One region of the Tigheibacillus halophilus genome, then DNA from elsewhere that is predicted to be linked to it. Evidence: a T-box and tRNA genes for the amino acid it is inferred to sense, from the RefSeq annotation. Region 1 holds a T-box; the other holds one or more tRNA genes.
What was found. A T-box is a leader RNA that pairs with one kind of tRNA and senses whether it is charged. The one in region 1 lies ahead of glyQ (glycine--tRNA ligase subunit alpha), so its partner is inferred to be a tRNA-Gly.
Positions count from the first base shown of each region.

Region 2: it encodes a tRNA-Gly, which carries the amino acid that the T-box ahead of glyQ (glycine--tRNA ligase subunit alpha) is inferred to sense. The anticodon was not compared.

Region 1 is NZ_JBHUIZ010000003.1:1,008,826-1,017,246, forward strand. It holds gene dnaG (DNA primase) at 1-1,242, opposite strand, end outside; gene ACFSMW_RS05670 (pyruvate, water dikinase regulatory protein) at 1,885-2,703, opposite strand; gene ACFSMW_RS05675 (helix-turn-helix transcriptional regulator) at 2,761-3,387, opposite strand; gene glyS (glycine--tRNA ligase subunit beta) at 3,432-5,516, opposite strand; gene glyQ (glycine--tRNA ligase subunit alpha) at 5,516-6,394, opposite strand; T-box leader at 6,454-6,629, opposite strand; gene recO (DNA repair protein RecO) at 6,683-7,426, opposite strand; gene ACFSMW_RS05695 (YqzL family protein) at 7,722-7,856, opposite strand; gene era (GTPase Era) at 8,043-8,421, opposite strand, start outside.
Region 2 is NZ_JBHUIZ010000014.1:107,882-116,302, forward strand. It holds gene clpX (ATP-dependent protease ATP-binding subunit ClpX) at 326-1,600, opposite strand; gene tig (trigger factor) at 1,982-3,271, opposite strand; gene ACFSMW_RS15160 (tetratricopeptide repeat protein) at 3,563-4,534, opposite strand; gene ACFSMW_RS15165 (VTT domain-containing protein) at 4,708-5,355, opposite strand; tRNA gene ACFSMW_RS15170 (tRNA-Arg) at 5,412-5,485, opposite strand; tRNA gene ACFSMW_RS15175 (tRNA-Gly) at 5,502-5,575, opposite strand; gene ACFSMW_RS15180 (metallophosphoesterase) at 5,761-6,276, opposite strand; gene ACFSMW_RS15185 (XTP/dITP diphosphatase) at 6,266-6,880, opposite strand; gene rph (ribonuclease PH) at 6,885-7,646, opposite strand; gene ACFSMW_RS15195 (GerMN domain-containing protein) at 7,858-8,421, opposite strand, start outside.

The DNA of each region.
Region 1 (8,421 bases):
CAGCTCCTGTAAATAGGATTCCCTTTCTATGGAGCTATCCAGCTTGGCTATTTCTTTCAATATAATATTTATATAATCCATGCGGTCCGCTTTCAGGCTCAAATTATAGTTCCTTTTTAAGAATCGCATATAGAAGGATATATAAGTGTCACTCGCTTTGATAATTTTTTCGATGAAAGTCTCTCCGCCATATTCCCGGATGAAATTATCCGGATCCAACCCTCCTGTCAGGTTAGCTACCCTGACCTGACAGCCGGTACCCCGCAATATATTCGCTGCCTTATAGCTCGCTTCTATCCCGGCATCGTCTCCGTCATAACAGATAATCACCGTATCGGCATATCTGTTCAGTAGACGGGCCTGTGATTCAGTCAATGAAGTCCCCATTGTTGCCACAACATTTTTAATGCCTGCCTGATAAGCAGATATGACATCCATATAGCCTTCGAATAAGACCACTTCGCCGGTCGATCTGATCTGTTTTTTTGCCAAATCGAAGTTGTACAAAATCTTGTTTTTTCGGAAAAGCTCGCTTTCTGAGCTATTCAAATATTTAGGTCCATCGCCAGTGATAGTTCTGCCTGCAAAACCCACCGTCTTACCTAGATGGTTTCGTATTGGAAAAACGATCCTCCCGCCGAAACGATCAGCCGCACTGCCATCATCCCTTACGGACAGCAATCCAGCCTTTGCTAAGGGCTGCGGCGGAAATCCTTTTTTCTCAAGGAAAGAAGCAGTGAAATTTGCAGTGGCAGGAGCGTAACCAAGCTTAAAAAGATCTGCTGTATCATCAGAAATGCCTCTGTCTTTGAAGTATTGGTACCCTTCTTTACCATCCTTTGCATATCTTAATAAATGATGGTAAAGTTTTGTAAGCCAATCATATGCCTGCAAAACCTGCTGGGCTTCATCAGATAAATGGCTTTTAACCGGTTGTGAAGCTGACACCGGCAAATCTATGCCGCCACGATCGGCAAAATGTTTCACAGCTTCGAAGAAAGAAAATCCTTCCATTTCCATTAAGAAACCGAAAATATTACCACTTTTTCCGCAGCCGAAACATTTATATATTTGTTTGTCCTGGCTTACTGAAAACGAAGGTGTTTTTTCATCATGGAAAGGGCAAAGTCCCAAATAATTCTGGCCCTGCTTTTTTAACTGTACATACTCCTCTATGACTTCCACAATATTATTAGACTTTCGGATTTCCTCTAAGACTTCATTTGGGATGTGATTAGCCATAAAAACCACCACTTCTATATAATTCGATATTCAAAGTGAAAAATCCTTCATTTTTCGACATATTTTTTGGGGAAGCCGAAAAAAATTCCTTCTTCATAATAAACCAGGAGAAGGCACTGTTGTTTGAGGATTTCTCTTTATTACGTTATACCCGTCATAAGCATTCAGATAAACGCTTATCATCCATCTCCTCCTCTTGATCTCAAACCAGTTATACGGAAAGAAATCTTACCTACCTCTTTCATGTATAATCTATATTTCCTTATATAATTAGTTCTACATCAAGGAGGTAAAATCCTTCTAAAAAACGGATGTTTTATTTTTCAGAATACCAAATCCTTCATCAAAACTGAAAAAACGGGAAAAATAGACATGAATAAGTAAATTTGTTCGTATGATATTTATAACACTATTTTTACACAACAACATATTTTAATACATTTTACGTAGATTTTCCAATAAAATGTACGAATTGAGGATAAAAACTCAGCGTAACATCGACTTTCCCACAATGATCCGCTGAGTACTCACTGCCACTTTTTTGTTTCCTTAAACAAGAGATAGTATCAAAATTGCCAGATTATAAAATAGGTCAGAGCCGCTTTATTTTCTCATGCCATTTTCACTGTTTAAAAGAATGCTTCACATCCGATTGGTATTCTTATGGTACGCTTGCAAAATTACGTTTGCAGTTTCTTCAACAGCTTTATTAGAAACATCAATAACTGTACAACCTATTTTTTCAACAATCTTATTGAAGTAAGTCAATTCTTGATGAATCCTTTGCAAATTAGCGTACGTTGCCTGATCCCCAAGTCCTAATGATTTTAATCTCTCTTTTCTAATATCATTCAGTTTTTCGGGACTGATTTGCAATCCAATACATTTACGCGGATCTACCATGAACAACTCCTCTGGCGGTTCGACCTCAGGCAAAATTGGTACATTGGCCACTTTCAACCTCTTCAGTGCAAGATATTGAGAAAGTGGCGTTTTTGATGTCCGCGATACCCCAAGTAATATGATATCCGCACGGGAGATTCCCCGTGGATCCCTTCCGTCATCATATTTCACAGCAAACTCAATTGCTTCCACTTTTTTGAAATACTCTTCATCCAGCTTATGGACAAGCCCCGGCTCCATTCTTGGTTTTGTTCCAAATACTTTTTCCATCGCCTGCATCATCGGCCCCATGAAGTCGATTGCTTCAATGCCTGCGATAGCTGCTTGTTCATTAACATATTGTCTCAGTTCAGCATCAACAATGGTAAAACCAATAAGTCCCTCATTTTCTTTTGCAAGGATGATGGCGTCATCAACTGTTTCTTTATCTTCTACATAAGGAATTCTTTGTATCTTATATTCTCCATTATTGTATTGACTCAAACCGGCTTTTATAACTAATTCCGCTGTTTCTCCCACAGAATCAGATAATACATAAGCAATCGGCCTTGCGCACATGGATATAACCCCTTTCTCCCCTGAACGAATGAAACATTCGTTGTTTCGATTACTCAATCATCTTTCGTCTGCTGTCAGTTCAACAAAGACTTTTGTGATGGTACTCTTTGTAATCCTGCCTGTAACTTCGAATCCGCCATCTGAGTCTTTTACAACAGGCACACCGTCGATTTGCTTTTCAATTAATAACTTAGCTACATCGATCAGTAAATCTTCCTTTTTGCAAACGGTGATATTAGGCATTCTGGTCATAATGATATGGACCGGAAGCTGATTCAAATCTTTTTGTCCGATAGTAGCACGGAGTAAATCCTTCCGCGAAACAACTCCGCTCAAGTATGACTTTTGATCCACCACGAATAATGTACCGACATCCTCTAAGAACATAGTGGATATCGCATCATAAACGGATACACTTTCCTTGACGACTATTGGTATGGATTGATATTCATGGACTTTAAATTTTTTGATCTTTTCAGTCAGCAGCTCGGAACCAGTTTTACCCGTGAAAAAATAACCGACGCGGGGCCTGGCATCCAGAAACCCGGCCATTGTCAAAATGGCCAAATCAGGACGCAGTGTGGCTCTCGTCAAATGTAATTTTTCAGCAATATTCTCACCGGTGATCGGGCCGTTTGCTTTCACAATCTCGACAATCTCTTCCTGCCTTTTTGATAATTCCACATTTATTCACCACCTGTCAGTCGCTAATATGGAAATTGACTTTCTTAATGATGCTGTTTCCAGGCAATTGCTGCAAAATCTGCAAACTCATAAATCATATTTGCCAGGTTTGCAAGCAGTGTCAAGCGGTTTTGTTTAAGTGCTTCATCTTTCGCCATGACCATATTATTGTCAAAGAAATCATGTATCGGCAATGCAAGTTCATCGAGCATAGTCAGAGCTGCGGCAGCATCATAACTATTATTGGCAGTTTCAAATGCTTCCCGCTTACTTTGGAATGTATCAAACAGCAGCCGTTCACTTTGTGTTTCAAAGCTTTTTTCATCGATGGTACCAGACTTTCCTTTGGATGCGAGATTCAACACACGGCTCAGTGCCTCTTGCGTCGATTTAAAGGTTTCATCATTACGTTTTTTTGAAAGAATACTTGCTTTTTCAAAGGTGTATGGCAATACACCGATACCGTTCGCAGTTACAGCTTCGATAACATCAGGTTCGATTGCCGCTTCTTTCAGCAAATAGACAACTCTTTGCGCGATAAAATCATGCAATTCCGTTTCAAAAATCTCTTTTTCCATTCCCTGAATTGAACTGGAAACAAACAATTCGCTGCACATAGCCAACAATTCTTCAACAGTGACAGACCAGTGCTGTTTATTCAAAATCCGCAATGTCCCCAGTGCCTGTCTGCGAAGTCCGTAAGGATCCTGTGAACCAGTAGGACGCAGTCCTGCATAGATGCCTCCTGCAATACTATCGAGTTTATCAGCTACACTCAACACTGAGCCGATGCTGGTCTTCGGCAATGGTCCTTGCGCATGATCAGGCAGATATTGCTCACCGATCGCCGTGCAAACCGTTTCTTCCTCTCCAAAATGTTTGGCATATTTTCCACCCATGATACCTTGCAAATCGGTAAACTCGTTTACCATATTCGTACTAAGATCGAATTTGCAAATCTCTGCAGCACGGATAGCCATCCGGGTTTGCGCTGGATCATATTGCAGCATTTTACAAATGGATTTTGTGATTAGAACGATACGATCCACTTTATCCTGATAGGTTCCAAGCTTCTCTTGAAAAACGACATTCGCCAATTTTCGTTGATAGAAGGCTATGTTTTGCTTGCGATCGGTATCATAGAAAAATTTGGCATCTGCAAGACGGGCACGCAATACTTTTTCATTCCCCCGCACTACTGTATCCAGATGCTTACTGTCTCCGTTACGGACACCAACAAAATAAGGAAGCAGCTGCTCTTTTGAATCAAAGACGGGGAAATAGCGCTGATGCTCTTTCATAGAAGTGATCAATACTTCTGTCGGTACTTCTAGAAAATCTTCAGAAAATGCACCGTGGAAAACAGTTGGATATTCGACAAGATTTCGCACTTCCTGCAGTAAAGAAGAATCCATCGGAACATGAACCCCTTCTTTTTTCTCCGTCTCCTGAATCCCTATTATAATCATCTGTTCTCTTTCTTTTGCATCAGCAATAACATATTGATTACGAAGAAGTGTTTCGTAATCAGAAGGGTCATCTATCACGATCTTGTCACCGAGGAAACGGTGGCCGTATGTGAGATTTCCTGTAGGCACATGGGCAATATCAAAAGGGATCACTTTTGAACCATATAATGCGACCAGCCAGCGAATCGGACGCACATAGCGTAAATGTTCCGCCCCCCAACGCATATTTTTGCCAAATTGAAGTGAAAGAATGACCTCTTTGAACGCTGGGAGCAGTTCAACAGATGGTTTCCCCGCAATCTGCTTATTGATAAAAATATAAGATACACCTTTTATTTCTTTAGTATAGATGTCTTCTACTGTTTTTCCCTGTCCTTTTGTAAATCCGATTGCAGCTTTCGTCCAATTCCCATCGCCGTCTTTCGCAATTTTTAATGCTGGCCCTTTTACTTCTTCCTCCATATTATCCTGGTATTCCGCTACATTGCAAATCTTGATGGCAAGTCGTCGAGGCGTTGAAAAAGATGAGATTTCTTCGTATGAAATCCTCGATTCTTTCAGCCACTGTTTTGTTTTTTCTAAAAGCTGTTGTTCAGCCTTGTCTATAAAGCGTGCAGGCATTTCTTCCAAGCCGATTTCAAATAATACATGCTCACTCATTAGGCTTCCTCCTTTTTGAGCATTGGGAACCCAAGCTTTTCTCTTTCAGCAACATAGTTTTTGGCTATTTCCCTGGCCAGGTTTCTAATCCGAGCAATATATCCTGTTCGCTCGGTAACCGAAATAAGCCCTTTTGCGTCCAGTAAATTGAACGTATGGGAACATTTCAAGACATAATCATATGCAGGGAAAACCAGCCCTTTTTGCATCGTCTGCTTAGCTTCTTTTTCATACATGTTGAAGAGCTCAAACAGCATTTCCTCATTCGATTCTTCAAATGTATATTTGGAATGCTCATATTCCGGCTGATAGAATATATCCCTAAGCTTAAAATCCCGAGACCATTGCAGATCGAAAACATTTTCTTTGTCTTGAATGTAAGAAGCGAGGCGTTCAATCCCATACGTCAATTCGACAGTAACCGGGTTTGCTTCCAATCCGCCTATCTGCTGAAAGTATGTGAATTGCGTGATTTCCATTCCATCGAGCCAAACTTCCCATCCAAGGCCAGCAGCGCCAAGTGTTGGGTTTTCCCAGTTGTCTTCTACAAAACGAATATCGTGTTCTAAAGGATTTATTCCAAGCTTTTCTAACGAACCGAGATACAATTCCTGAATATTTGCAGGAGAAGGCTTAATAATAACCTGGAACTGGTGATGCTGATATAGGCGGTTAGGATTTTCGCCATATCTGCCGTCAGCCGGCCGCCTTGATGGCTCTACGTAAGCGACACGCCACGGCTCAGGACCGAGACTTCTTAACAATGTCATTGGAGACATGGTACCTGCGCCTTTTTCAACATCATATGCCTGCATCAGCATACAGTTTTGTTCAGACCAATATGTTTGCAAAGTCAATATCATTTCTTGCACATTCATCATTCGCAACCTCCGATTTTAATGTCAATTAAAAAAACCGCCGCTATGCCTGAAAATGGCATAGGGACGGTTTTGATCCGCGGTTCCACCCTATTTGCTCCCATTTATGAAACGGGAGCCGCTTTATTAAACTGCTCAGAAGCGCCTTCTCTAATACACTGACATCCGGCTTTCACTACCCCAGACTCGCTTTGGTCAGAGACTATTAGGTACTACTCTTCATCATAGCAAACAATTTTGATTATGTAAAAATCATACGCCATGCCAGCGGGTTTTGTCAACCATGTGTTATTTCAACTTATCTAACTGATTCAGGAATCTTTTTGTTTTGAGAAAGTACCCGCCATACTGGTCATAATAAGCGTCCAGTAACATTCGGAGCCGATTCAGATTATCTGGTTTAACTGAAATCTGCCCTACTCGTTTCAAATCAGCCTTCGTAAAAAGATGAAGCAACTTGGCAACAGCGTCTGGAAGACCTATGGCATGCGGATCTTTGTATCTGCATTTCGGACATAATAAGCCGCCTTCTGCGATGGAAAAAGCAAAGGGGAATTGTTTCGATTCGCAGCTTACACAGTGATGGACTACTGGTGCGAACCCACTGACAGCATACAGTTTCAATTCATACATCATGATTGGAACCGCCATATCCTTACCGGCCGCAATCCATTCCAGTGTCAAATAAAGTTGCTGGAACAAAAAAGCATTTCCCTGCCTGTTTTCTACCAGTTTATCAGTAAGTTCGAGAATATACGAGGCATAAGCCGTTTTGAATATATCCTGCCGAATCTCACGAAAAGAGTGGATGACTTCTGCCTGTTGTATTGTGCCCAGTCCGGAAGACAAATAGGCCATGAATTCCCCATAAATGAATGGCTGCGTTACGGCAGCCATTCTGCTTTTCGGTTTTTTCGCTCCGCGCGCAACGGCCGAAACTTTTCCGGCATTTGCACTATATATTGTTACAATTTTATTGGTTTCTCCGTAATCTTGTGTCCTGATTACAATTCCCTTGACCTTATCCAGCACAACACTCAACCTTCCCTTTTTAAAAAGGTAAAATGCTACCAACGCATTTCTTGTTAGCTGAAAGAGCCTGTATGCTTACTCGTCCAGCCAGCCATTAAGCATCATCCAGTGCTGAAACCAGCATATCCCGTGTCAGTCCGATCCCAGAAAAAGAAAAGCTTTTCCAGCCTTGGCAGCTCCAATGGGAGCAGTGTTTCTATTTTTTCTAACTGTCTTGAACGAAATGCTTGGTCTTTATTCTCCTTTTTGTATCCACACTTAAAAAATCCATATTTCTTATCTGAGGCTGGGCATTTTAATCATTATTCGTCATTGCTGTGTCTATTTCATTATCTTCTCCAGCATCCGGCTGTGTTTCCAGTTCTTTCATCAATAAATAAGTCTCGATATTGCCGGTTTCACTGAATACTTTCCATGTTAAATCAATCAATTGAAAAACCACCTTCCTATACTTCAAAAGTATAATCCCGTGAGGCTTTAACAACCACATACAACATTATTTGTATACATTTAGAATGACCCCGATCGCTCAAACAATGACTCTTAATTTTTTCCAGTATAGATTTCCGCTAAGAAGGATCTATTGATCAGCATACAACTCTTGTCTGACTAAAAATCAATATTCGTCTTCCCGAAACCCGAATTGATGCAGTTGACCTTGCTTGTTACGCCAATCGGTCTGTACCTTCACCCATAGCTCCAGAAAAACTTTCGTGCCAAGCAGTGCTTCAATATCCTTACGCGCTTTAATACCGATTTCTTTCAGCATACTGCCTTGTTTGCCAATCAAAATCCCTTTTTGTGATTTTCGTTCTGTAATGATTGTAGCTTGTAAATATACCGCGTTTGATGGCCGCTTTTCAATACTGTCGATTGCGACAGCAACTGAATGCGGAATTTCTTCCCTCGTCAGCTCAAGTACTTTTTCTCTGATCAGCTCACTGATGATGAATCTTTCCGGATGATCAGTCACCTGGTCAGCTGGATAATACTGT
Region 2 (8,421 bases), on a different contig from region 1:
ATGGTACCTCCGTTTATGTATCGCTTAATTAAATATTAATCTCTGGATATGGTCGCCATTTTCGCATCGCCAAATATGTTTTTCTATGTAAATTAGTATGTCCCTAAAGCAATGTCCTATAGCTATTTTATCCCCCTGCAGCTAAACAGTAAATGAACTTTGGCGTGGGGGTCGTCCATCCAATAGGAATGGGACGCCTTCTGAAGCTGAAAATGGAATAAGACTGACTCCGGCATGCAGTCCCTTTCCGGAGAGAGGAACCGGTAAGCCAAGTCAGTCTCATTATGTTCTAATTCAGATGATTGGCAAAGAAAGCATCAAGAAATCAAGCACTTTCTTTTGGTTTTTTATTGCCATCTTTGACAGATCCATCTCTTAAAATCAGCTTTGGGCTGCCGTCTTCATTTAAAACTGTTTCTTTCATTATCACGCATGTTTCGATGTCATCACGGGATGGGAGGTCGAACATGACATCCAGCATAATCCCTTCAATAATCGACCGCAACCCGCGGGCGCCCGTTTTTCTTTCAATCGCTTTTTTGGCTATTTCCACAAGCGCATCGTCCTCGATCTCGAGCGCAACATCATCCATTTCAAACAGTTTCTGATACTGCTTGACAAGCGCATTTTTTGGCTTAGTAAGAATTTCCACAAGCGCATCTTCATCCAGCGGTTCCAGGCTTCCAATGACAGGGAGCCTTCCGATAAACTCCGGAATAAGTCCAAAGCGAAGCAAGTCTTCAGGCAACACCTTTGACAGCAATTCCCCTTTGTCAAGTTCCAACTGTTCTGTATTCGCACCAAAACCAATCACTTTTTTGCCAAGACGACGTTTGATGACCTGTTCAATACCATCAAACGCACCGCCGCAAATGAACAAAATATTGGTTGTATCGATTTGAATGAATTCTTGATGCGGATGTTTACGGCCACCCTGAGGAGGAACACTGGCTACTGTCCCTTCAAGAATTTTCAACAATGCTTGCTGCACACCTTCCCCCGAAACGTCCCTGGTGATGGAAGGATTTTCAGATTTTCTGGCAACTTTATCGATTTCATCAATATAAATGATTCCCTTTTCAGCTTTCTCTACATCATAATCGGCAGACTGAATGAGTTTCAGCAAAATATTTTCCACGTCCTCACCGACATATCCTGCTTCAGTAAGAGACGTCGCATCAGCCATCGCAAAAGGAACGTTCAGAATCCTAGCAAGTGTTTGCGCCAGCAGCGTCTTTCCGCTTCCTGTCGGCCCAATCATGACAATGTTACTTTTAGAAAGCTCTACATCGTCTGTGCTTTTCACAGAATTAATCCGCTTATAGTGGTTATACACCGCTACAGAGAGACTTTTTTTAGCTTTTTCCTGGCCGATCACATAATCGCTGAGTATTTCACAGATTTCTTTCGGTTTAGGAATTTCCTTGAATTCCGATTCCTCTTCAGATCCCAGCTCCTCTTCTACAATTTCAGTGCAAAGTTCAATACATTCATCACATATATATACACCAGGTCCGGCAACCAATTTGCGGACTTGTTCTTGACTCTTACCACAGAATGAACATTTCAGTTGTCCTTTTTCTTCGTTAAACTTAAACATTCGTTTTTTCACCCCTAAAATTTGTATCTTCCAAGTCCCTGAGTGTGTTCAACAGTCATTGCAATCATATCAAATGCATTTCGCAAACACAAAACAAATACATCTTGTTGTCATATTGTAGCATAACCAGAGAGGTTATGAACAATCAAATCCATGTATTTTTCGAAAATATATTTCAGCATGTTCCTATTATGTATTCTTTGCAGGGAATGTCAACTTTTTTGTATTTACCGGAAAACTTCCCTACTGCTGTATGTATACTTCAATTATGTTTATTCCATCATATGTAGGTTTGTCCTTCTTATGCATGGAAGACTGATTGATTGAAAGAAAACACAAGGCGCGTTCAACACCTTGTGTTTATATGTTTTTTAACAGTTATTATGCAGCTGCTTTGCTGTGCTCCACAAGGAAGTCAAGTGCTTTTTGAACTTTCAGGTCCTCTTTTAGCATGTCTGTGCTGCCGCCAAGCATATTCACAAGCTGGTCTTTTTCAACATTGTACATACCTGCCATTTTATCAAGTTCTGCTTCTACATCTTCATCAGATGCCTCGAGCGCTTCTGCATTGGCGATGGCCTCAAGTGTTAAATTCGTCTTAACACGTTTTTGGGCATCCTCACGCATTTGGTCTTTCAGTGCATTTTCATCCTGTCCTGAGAATTGGAAATACATTTCCAATGTCATTCCTTGCATTTGTAAGTTTTGCTTGAATTCATTCATCATGCGTTCCAACTCAGTTTCAACCATTGCGTCAGGAATTTCCACTTCAGCATTCTCGGTAGCTTTTTCAATCAACGTCGTACGTTTTTTATCTTCTGCACTTTGTTTTTTCTGTTTTTCAAGGTTTTCGCGTGTTTTCTTTTTAAGTTCGTCAAGTGTTTCCACTTCTTCGTCGACATCTTTTGCAAATTCATCGTCAAGATCTGGCAATTCTTTTGATTTGATTTCATGAATTGTCACTTTGAATACTGCCTCTTTGCCTTTCAAGCTTTCTTCATGATAATCTTCAGGGAATGTTACGTTCACTTCTGTTTCTTCGCCGGATTTTTTCCCGATTAATTGTTCTTCAAACCCAGGAATAAATTGGCCTGATCCGATTTCCAAAGAGAAATTTTCACCTTTTCCACCTTCGAATGCTTCCCCATCTACAAATCCTTCAAAATCGATGACCGCTGTATCGCCTTCTGCTACTTCGCCATCTTCTTTTACAACGAGTTCTGCATGATGCTGACGTTGGTGTTCGATTTCATGATCTACATCTTCATCCGTCACAGTCACATCTTCTTCTTCCACTTCAAGTCCCTTGTATTCCCCAAGCTTTACTTCAGGCTTTACAGTGACTTTTGCAGTGAAGACCAGGTTTTTGCCTCTTTCGATTTCTTCAATGTTGATTTCAGGCTGATCAACTGGTTCGATTTTTGCTTCACTAACTGCTGCCATGTATGCATCAGGCAGTACGATATCTACAGCATCTTGATAAAGTGACTCAACACCAAAACGTTTTTCAAAAATTTTACGCGGAATTTTGCCTTTACGAAATCCTGGAATTTGGACATCCTTAACTACCTTTTTAAAAGCTTTGTCCAAAGCTGTTTCAAAATCTTCTGCGCTAGCCTCAAAGGTTAGTACGCCTTCATTTCCTTCATTTTTTTCCCATTTAGCTGACATATATGATCCCTCCGAAAATCTATTTGTTCTTGGCAACAAGAAAAGTGTAAACTCTTTTCTGCCTCATAAGCGAAAATGGCTATCGCCAAGCTTTCTCACAATCATCCATCAAGATATCACTTATACCATTTTTGTTCATATTAGTGAAAATCAAGATTTTTTCATAGAAATGACTGCATTTCTATTACCTACATTGGGTTTGTAAGTGATGAATAATCCTATTCAGTCCATATACAACCACTATATTATAACATAATTGTTTGGCCTTTCAAGCATTTGCTGTATCAATTGTCAATCAGCGATAATACTGGCATAAAGCCTGTCACAAAGCTCTACTTCTGATAAGTAATTTTGCATTTCCCCAGATGCACCATCATCGGTTGGCAAGTTCAGATACTTTTTTCCTATGTAAAGAATCGCGGAGGCAATTTTGTTCACCTCAGACCGTTCAGGCATAAAAGGAAACCGGACATACGCGTAATGATTCAGAAGTTTTTGCAGCATTTGATACAATGTCGGGTTTTTTTGCTCTATGTCATCGTATGTAGATAGAATGGCAGAAACTGCTGGATGCTGGGAAAAAGATGGAAGTTCGCTCGGATTGATTGTCGCCTTCATCCCGAATTTATGTATATGTACGGCTTCAACTGCACCAATCGTTTGCAGCCATTCAACAATCGCTGTTTTCACGACTGGATGAATGAATTCCTCTCGCAGCAATTGAATTTCCCAAGAGCTTGGTTTCAATTTCATTTTTCGAAGTGCTTCAATTGTACGCCATTGTTTTTGAATATCCTCTTCTTCCACCGCCTCTTTCAAATCGGCTATGTAGGCAGTGTTTTTTTTCTCATCAAAATCAATTTTCATCGCGGCACTCATTTCATACAACTGCTGAAATTGCTGCTTTTCATTTTCTGGCAGCCCCGCAAACGAAAGCTCATAATCCAGTTTTTCCATCAGAACATCATATTGATTCGTCTGAAAAAGCATTGTGAAATAGATATGAGCGTACTGGTAATAACTCTTGTTCATTTGCTCCATTTCGGACAAACATATTTCTTCTGCTTCATCATACATGCCAAGTTCCATTAAACAAATCAGCTTCCCTGTGATGATATCGTCATTGGCGACGTGATAGGCAATCAGCTGATTGAATCTGTCCAATGCCTCTTTATAGTCAGCTGCCTTCAAAAAGCGCAGACCTTCTTCTTCCAAATTTGCCTTCCATTTCGGAAAAAGTATCACTTTTTCGTTTTGAGCCATATGTAACCTCCTTTCCCGCTTATGATAGTACCTGTTGCATATTTCCCTATTTATATGATATGTAAACCACTTGCTTAGCATTATTATACTTTTATTAAAACAGAAAACGAGAAATTTGCTCATTGGCAAATCGCCCGTTTCATCATCTCCACTATATGCATTCTTATCTTTTATTATTTTCGTTTATCCAACTGCGTCTTGATAAACGAAATGACAGCAGGCAATACAGAAAGAAAAATAATAATAAGGAATACGGCGGAAAAATTATTTTTGATGATGGGAATATTACCGAAGAAGTAACCCGCTATTGTACATAAACCAACCCATATGGCTGCACCCGTCACGTTATAAATAAGGAAATACCGATAATTCATATGACTGGCGCCTGCTACAAATGGTACGAAAGTTCGGATGAAGGGCATAAATCGAGCAATGACAATCGTCTTTCCCCCATGCTTATTGAAAAAATCCTCTGCTTTTTGCATTTTTTCCTGATTAATAAACTTCCCAAAATGGTTGCTATCAGATAACGACTTTCCTATCTTTTGACCTATATGATAGTTGATCGTATCACCTAGAATCGCCGCCGCGAAAAACACCAGGATGAGTATCCATATATGAAACGCTCCTGCAGCTGCAAACGCACTGGCAGCGAACAGCAATGAGTCACCTGGCAGGAAAGGGAAAATGACCACACCAGTTTCAACGAATACGATCAAGAACAAAATAGCATACGACCAAAAACCGAAGATATCAATTATATCCAACAAATGCTTGTCAATATGTAGAATGAAGCTAATCAATTGCTCTAGTAAAGCCATGGATTTATTGCCGCCTTTCAAAAAAACGCCAGCAATACAGCTGGCGTTTTGCATAGCGTCCCAGGCAGGATTCGAACCTGCGACCCACAGCTTAGAAGGCTGTTGCTCTATCCAGCTGAGCTACTGGGACATATTCGATTTATGTATGGAGCGGGTGAAGGGAATCGAACCCTCGTCATCAGCTTGGAAGGCTGAGGTTTTACCATTAAACTACACCCGCATTGAAATTAATCTTCCCTTTAAAAAACGGTTTGTTTTTTGCCACAAGAATTATTATATGCACTTTCTTATATATTGTCAATCTTTTTTTTAGCAGACAGGAAGTTTTTTTGCATTCCTGTCTGCTAGATATTGATCTTTCTTTGAAAGTTCACGTATTCATGATGTTTTATCATACTTTTCACCTTAAAAAGAAACATGCTGGGAGAGTTCTTCCACTTGTTCACCTTCGACAGTATAGAATACAACTTCAGCTCCATTTTCAAGATTTTCCCATTGCAGGATTGCATAGGTTTTTTCTAGCCTTCCCTTAGGAAGACGGATGCTGCCGGGATTGATTAATACTTGGTCCCCCATCTTTTGGACTCCAGCTACATGCGTATGTCCAAAACAAACGATGTTGGCTCCTAGCTCCTCTCCTCGATAACTGATTTTGGTCAGGTCCATCTTTACATCATGCAAATGACCATGTGCAATGAAAAATACAGTTTCGTTTATTGCAAATGTTTGTTCCAAAGGATATCTAACGTCGAAATCACAATTACCCCGGACTTTCAAAAAACCGGTCATAGCATCCTCATCCATGTCAAGTTCTGAATCACCACAATGAAGCAAATATTCGGCTTCATGCCGTTCTTTGATTTGTTTCAACTGCTCCTTTAACCCGTGGCTATCGCTTACGATAAGCACTTTATACATCATGATCCCTCTCCAAATTTAATTTGATCCATTCCTGTAACCGTGCAAATGCATTACTTCTATGACTGATTCGATTTTTCTCAGATGGGTCAAGTTCAGCCATTGTCTTGATATAACCTTCAGGTATGAATACTGGGTCGTAACCGAAACCATTCTTACCAGATTGCTTTGCAGCGATTTTCCCCTTGCAATATCCTGTAAAAAAGGTTGTGGGTTGGCCCGGTACACTGAGAGCAAGTACACAAATGAACTTTGCGGAACGTTGCGCATCAGGGATTTGGTTCAATTTATGAAGCAGCTTATCTATATTCTTCTGATCATTCTTCTCCCTGCCAGCATATCTTGCTGAATAAATCCCAGGTTCCCCGTCCAGCTCCTCGACTATCAAACCTGAGTCATCGGCAATAACCGGGCAACCAAATAATGCTGAAATCGTTTCGGATTTAAGTGCAGCATTCTCCGAAAATGTGCTTCCAGTTTCTTCTACATCGCTCACATTCTCATTTAAATCCAGTAAAGATAGTGCTTCTATATGGTATGGGCGGAAAAAAACTTTGAATTCTTCTGCTTTTCCTTTATTTTTGGTAGCAATGATTATTTGTTTCATTCAATCATTTCCTGTCCATTGTTTTTGTTTCCCCAATTTTTTCAACTAGATCTCCCAATACTTCCTTTTGTTTGGCAATGATCTGTTCTAATCCATTTTTAGCAAGACCAAGCATGGTGTTTAGCTGGTCCATTGTAAATGTTGCTTCTTCACCAGTTCCTTGAATTTCTACAAATTCGCCTTTACCGGTCATCACGATGTTCATGTCCACATTTGCATGAGAATCTTCTGTATACTCCAAATCAAGAATCTCAGTTCCATCTGGCAATATCCCAACTGATGTTGCCGCCAAAAAATCAGTGACAGGCATTTGTTTTATCGTTTTATTCTCGATCAGTTTTCCGAAAGCCAAAACAAGTGCTACAAAGGCACCTGTGATGGAGGCTGTCCGAGTTCCGCCATCAGCTTGGATAACATCACAGTCAATCCAGATCGTTCTTTCACCGATTTTATTCAAATCGACCACACTGCGGAGTGTTCTTCCAATCAGCCGCTGTATTTCCATTGTTCTGCCCGCAACCTTCCCTTTTGAAGATTCACGGATGTTTCTTTGTTCGGTCGCCCTTGGCAGCATGGAATATTCGGCAGTGATCCATCCCTTCCCCTGACCTCGCATGAAGGGAGGAACTCTCTCTTCAATACTCGCATTACAAATTACTTTTGTATCGCCTACCTGAATCAAAACAGATCCTTCTGGATGTTTGGTGAAATTCGTGATGATATCAATTTCCCTTAGGTCACCTGCTTGTCTATCATGATTGCGCATTTATTCTGCCTCCTTGATTCACAAGTATTAGCATACCATATTTTCTTTTATTTTCCGAAAAAAATCCCTTTCTTTTATTTTTTATCGTAACACTTCATTTCATGACGGCCAGCTGTAGATAGGCTGCATTTTTCAGGAACTATCAGCCGCTTTTTCATATTTGTTTTTTTCTTGCGTCCAACAAAAAAAGGAAAGAGGCATATTTACCTCTTTACAGTTTTTTGGATTTCGTATATTTGTCCAATGATACTGGCTCATTGTATTCTTCACCTTGTTCATTGACAAGGTGGTCTGTTTTTTCGACTTTTAAATCAACTGCCTTGACACCTTTTTGTGCAGCCATTGTTCTGACAATTGTTTCAATTACTTCATCTGAAATAACCCCTTTTTCTTTATCCTCTAATATTTTTTGGTTAAAAGTTAGACTTAACACACCATCATCCAATGAAGGAGGATCGACCAGCGAAGTGCCGGTGTTGAACACTTGAAGTGCGTTCGTACGATAATCGGGGCCTTTCACCAATGAATTGACCACCTTTTGATAGATATTATCATCTTCACTCACCTCAATATGGCTTGTGACAGGAACATAATATCTCGTTTTGTTATGTTCAGCCGGAAAATACATGGTCACTGCTTTACTGTCCATTAGGTCGACGGCCTCTGTTTCCATCAGATTGATACCATTCGCTGCGGAATAACCATTGCCTATTGGGGTGCCATTGACTGGCATTTTTTCTTGTGGGTAACCATTGATCCACAATTTTACTTTTTT